One region of the Streptococcus ruminantium genome, then DNA from elsewhere that is predicted to be linked to it. Evidence: predicted binding sites of a transcription regulator. Region 1 holds the regulator's gene; the other holds the start of a gene.
The links. The regulator CtsR, encoded in region 1, represses protease genes until heat stress. The targets are predictions, from matches to a motif close to TTGGTCAAAAAAGGTCAAANA.
Positions count from the first base shown of each region.

Region 2: a site for CtsR is predicted at 1,496-1,516, ahead of SR187_RS02360 (ATP-dependent Clp protease ATP-binding subunit). Genes of this name have one in related genera too.

Region 1 is NZ_AP018400.1:1,849,555-1,852,040, reverse strand. It holds gene SR187_RS08745 (GNAT family acetyltransferase) at 153-854, opposite strand; gene SR187_RS08740 (thioredoxin domain-containing protein) at 854-1,192, opposite strand; gene SR187_RS08735 (CtsR family transcriptional regulator) at 1,335-1,793, shown strand; gene SR187_RS08730 (ATP-dependent Clp protease ATP-binding subunit) at 1,799-2,486, shown strand, end outside.
Region 2 is NZ_AP018400.1:456,365-458,850, forward strand. It holds gene SR187_RS02360 (ATP-dependent Clp protease ATP-binding subunit) at 1-1,454, opposite strand, end outside; gene SR187_RS02365 (DUF1797 family protein) at 1,683-1,913, shown strand; gene SR187_RS02370 (amino acid ABC transporter permease) at 2,039-2,486, shown strand, end outside.

The sequences.
Region 1 (2,486 bases):
GATAACGAAGAACTTCCGAAAGGGAGTTCTTTTTTGTAAAATCGGTCCTAGGGCGGATGTCGGATATGCCTGGTTAGGTTATACTGATATCAATCCTAAATATTTTTCATAATCTCCTTAAAAAGCACCGGCCTTGTGGTCGGTGCTTTTTGTTAGATTTCTAAAATATAAGTATCCCAGCTAGACTTGTTTGGATGTCGAAATTGGTTAGCCAAGCGCATGGCGATAGGATCGCAGTCATCAGCCTCAAAGCTAATTTGCTCATACTGTTCAAATAGTTGGCAAATAACTGCTTGGATGAAGGAACCAAAGCTTTGTTCATCTTTTCCGCATACGTAGGCAATTTCATCGGTATCTATGAAGGCACAATTTTTTGAATCTGTATAAACCAGATCAGGTAAGCCTTTTTCAAATTCTTCTTGACTGGCAGTCCAAGGATTGATGTCTTGGTGGACTGTTTGATAGTGGTCAAAAATTTGCTGACAGGCTATTTGATAAGGTGCGGTGCCTTTGCGGACTATGCTTAAGTTGGAAGTGCCTGTCTGACTGAGATAGTCTTGTTTGGTCACTTCGAACTCATAACATTTCCGCTTGCAGACAAAGCCAGCTGCGGTAAGGAAATGGATTCTTTCCTGCTCTGCAGAGGAGAGCATAACTTGAAGAGGTTTTCCGCCTAAGGAAGTCTGTAGGGACTGGAAGAGCTGCTTTGCTATGGTGCAATCGAAATCAACCAAATCTAGTCGCAGATAGATATTGGTCTGGTGGTAGGGATTTTGGTAGCTGTGAATCTTGCCGAGTGGTCTTCCTTGATAAGAGATGTGGAAGGTGTTGGCTTGGTAGGAAATGTCTAGCATTAGTCTTGAATAAAAGCCGCAATTTCTTCTTCCGTCATGCTGGAGTCGCAGCGGACTTGGACGCCGTTTGCTTTTGCGACGAGAAGGCCTGGGACGGTAGGAACTTGGTAGTGGTCGCGAAGGGTCTGGAGTTCTGGACTGATTTGGCTGGAGTCGAGGAAGTGAACGGTCACTTGCTTGTCTTGGGCTACCTTATGAAGCTTTGGTGCGAAGCGGTTGCAGTAAGGACAGGTTGCTCGTCCGATGAAGAGGATAGCTCCCTCTTTGGCAGTTAGGAGGCTTTGTGCTTGCTCCACAGTCACACTTGTAAAATCTTGGATATAGTCTTGAAAGTTCATTGTTTTCTCCTTTTTCTTTTTATTATAGAAAAATTGGAGAAAGATTTCAAAATTCTGCTACGCTAGTTGCTAGGCTTTTGCTTTCAAAATTCGTCATTTTAAGGTATAATGGTCAAAGAAAGTCAAAGAAAGAGGCGATTCGATGGTGATGAAAAATACATCAGATTATATTGAAGAGCATATCAAGGCAATTTTGGAACAGGTCAGTGTAGCTGAGTTGCGTCGAAGTGAATTGGCTAGTCGGTTTGAGGTAGTTCCTAGCCAGATTAACTATGTGATTAAGACACGTTTTACAGCCAGTCGAGGTTATATTGTTGAGAGTAAGCGTGGAGGTGGTGGCTATATCCGTATTGGCCGGATTACATTTTCAGATAAGCATGAATTAGTGCATGATTTGTTAAAAAATATGGGAAGCCAATTGTCTGCTACGGTTTATGCGGACATCTTACAGCTCTTGTTTGATGAAAAATTGATGACGGAACGCGAAGGCAATTTATTCTTAGCTGCTGGAACTGATGAGGTTCTGGGCAAGGAAGCAGATAGTATTCGAGCACGAATGATGCGCCAGATTTTACGGCGTTTAGATAGGAAAGAGGATTAAGATTTATGAAGACTTCAATTGGTTTGCGACAGGCGCTGGAAGATGCACAGTTGGTAGCCCATCGTTATGCTTGTGATTATTTGGAAACTTGGCATCTACTCTTGTCTTTCGTGTTTAATCATAATACGGTGGCAGGAGCTGTTCTAGCAGAGTATCCAGTTTCTGTTTCAGACTATGAACATGCTACTTTTGTAGTGACAGGTAAGGTGTACCGTGAGGAGTTGAAGCCTCTTCGCATTTTACCATTGTCTAAGCGTTTGGATGAAACAACTAGTTTGGCTAAGAAGATTGCCGAAGTGCTCAAGGCCAAACAGTTTGGTACGGAACATCTTTTTATGGCCATGCTATTGGACAAGCGTTCCACAGCTAGTCAGATTTTAGATAAGGTTGGCTTTCATTTTGAGGACTCAGATGATAAGATTCGCTTTCTGGATTTACGTAAAAATTTAGAAGCTCGTGCAGGATTCTCCAAGGAAGATTTAAAAGCCATCCGTAGTGTTATGAAGGGGAGAAAGGCTAGACCAGCTAATGTGGGGCAAATGATGGGAATGCCTCCTACTCCTCAAAGTGGTGGTCTTGAGGACTATACTCGGGATTTGACAGCTTTGGCTCGTGATGGCAAGATAGAGCCTGTCATCGGTCGGGATGCGGAACTTTCTCGAATGATTCAAATCCTGTCTCGTAAAACGAAGA
Region 2 (2,486 bases), 700 kb from region 1:
GTCGGACCAACAAAGAGGAAGGAGCCGATTGGGCGATTTGGTGCTCCCAGACCGACACGATTACGGCGGATAGCCTTTGCAATCTTATCAACGGCCTCATCTTGACCGATAACATGCGCTTTTAGATCGCTTGCTAGATTGATGAGCTGTGATTGTTCTTTTTCTTTCAAATCACCAACGGGGATATTGGTCTTTTGCTCGACAATGGCTTCGATTTCTTTTTCGGTAATGAGCGGTGTATCTTCTTCGCTGATGGTAGCCTTTTGCATTTCCTTATACTTTGCAATCTGATCGCGGAAATAAGCTGCTTTTTCATAATCTTCGTCACGTGTGGCTTGAGCCTTACGATTCTCAGCGTCAAGCAAGCGCTGATCAATTTCCCTTGGGTCAACAAAGTTGAGGGTCAGGTTCATTTTGGAGCCGGCTTCGTCCAGTAGGTCAATGGCCTTGTCTGGTAGAAAGCGGTCTTGAATATAGCGATTGGAAAGAACAGCTGCAGCTTCAATGGCCGTATCTGAATACTTAACGTGGTGATAATCTTGGTATTTGCTTTGAATACCCTTGAGAATGGTGATTGTTTCTTCAACGCTAGGTTCTTCTACTTTTACTGGTTGCATGCGTCGTTCAAGAGCAGCATCCTTCTCAATGATGCGGTATTCGTTGAGGGTGGTTGCCCCTACTAATTGCATTTCCCCACGAGCCAAAGCTGGCTTGAGAATGTTTCCTGCATCCATATTACCATCACCGGCAGAACCAGCTCCGACGATTTCATGGATCTCATCAATAAAGAGGATGATTTCCCGGCGGTTGCGGATTTCTTCCATCAGTTTTTGCATCCGTTCTTCAAATTGCCCGCGAATGCCTGTCCCTTGGACCAAACTTACCACATCGAGTCGGATAACCTCTTTTCCTCGCAGTTTTTGTGGAACATCACCGTCAACGATTTTTTGAGCTAGACCTTCAACAACCGCAGTCTTACCCACACCTGGCTCTCCGATGAGGACGGGATTGTTTTTGGTCCTGCGGTTGAGAATCTCAATGACCCGTGTAATTTCTTGATCGCGACCAATTACTGGGTCAATGTCGCCTCGGCGAGCAATATCGGTCACATTGATTCCAAATTCTTCCAAGAGACCATTGGGCTGTTGTGGAGGAGGCGTCTGCCCACCACGACCATTGTGACTTCCGCCAGACTGAGTTGGAGGGGTCTGTTCACGTTTTTTGCCAGCAGGTGTATTACCTGGATAGCCTCCCAGATGATTGAAGAACTCGCTAAATGGATCCATATTATTAGGATTTACCATGTCACCTAAGCCGCGTAGGATAGCATTATTTGGATCTGTTTTCATGATTTGATAACAATTGTGACAGAGGTCAACCTGTTGCTGTTTACCGTTTAGATTGGTATAGAGATGGATCGTTGCGTCGTTGATATTACAATTTTTGCAGAGCATGTTTCTACCTCTTTCTGTGAAAAAGTATGACCTATTCCTGAATAGTCAAAAAAGGTCAGTTCTATTTTTATTATAACAAGATTCAGAGAAAAATCAAGAAACTGCTACGTTTTGAAAGGTAAGATTTAGCGTGAAAACACGGACGTCAGTAGGAAAAGGGTGAAAAATTAAGACTTTTTTAGTAAGATGTGGTAAAATATTCCTATAAAAATGATTAGGAGAATGAATATGGAATCACATTTGGTGAGAATTATCAATCGTCTTGAGGCTATGGCTAATGACGGTGGTACCTTGAAACGCAATTTTGAGCGTGAAGGTGTTGTCGTTGCAGAAGTGGCTTATAGCTATGACGAGGAAAATGGTTCAGTCTTTACCTTGCGTGATGTTGCTGCTCGTGAAACGTATACGTTTGACAGCATTGACTTAATCGCCATGGAAATCTATGAACTACTATACTAATAACAAGTGTGAGGCACCCAAGGGTGCTTTTTCTTGTGAAAAGATGAGTGATACCAAACAAAACGGTTGCATAAATATTCAAAAATGGTATAATAGTCCCTAAATGAAAAAATTGGAGTGAGTGGATGAATTTTTCTTTTTTGCCCGATTATTGGGCTTATTTTAATTATGGTGCAATAGTTACTCTTATTATTGCAGTTTTTTCGGTTTTTTTGGGCAGTATATTAGGTGTTTTATTGGCTTTTGCACAAAGAAGTAAGTATAGTGTTTTGGTTTGGGCTGCTAATATCTATGTTTGGATTTTCCGTGGAACGCCGATGATTGTGCAGATTATGATTGCTTTTGCCATGACTCATTTCACAGCACCGACATTTCAACTGGGAATATTGACGGTAGATTTGACTCGCTTGATTCCAGGGATTATTGTGATTTCTATGAACTCAGGAGCTTATGTGTCTGAGACCGTACGTGCTGGGATCAATGCGGTTCCTAAAGGTCAATTAGAAGCAGCCTACTCACTGGGAATTCGTCCTAAACAAGCTATGCGCTACGTTATCATGCCACAGGCAATTA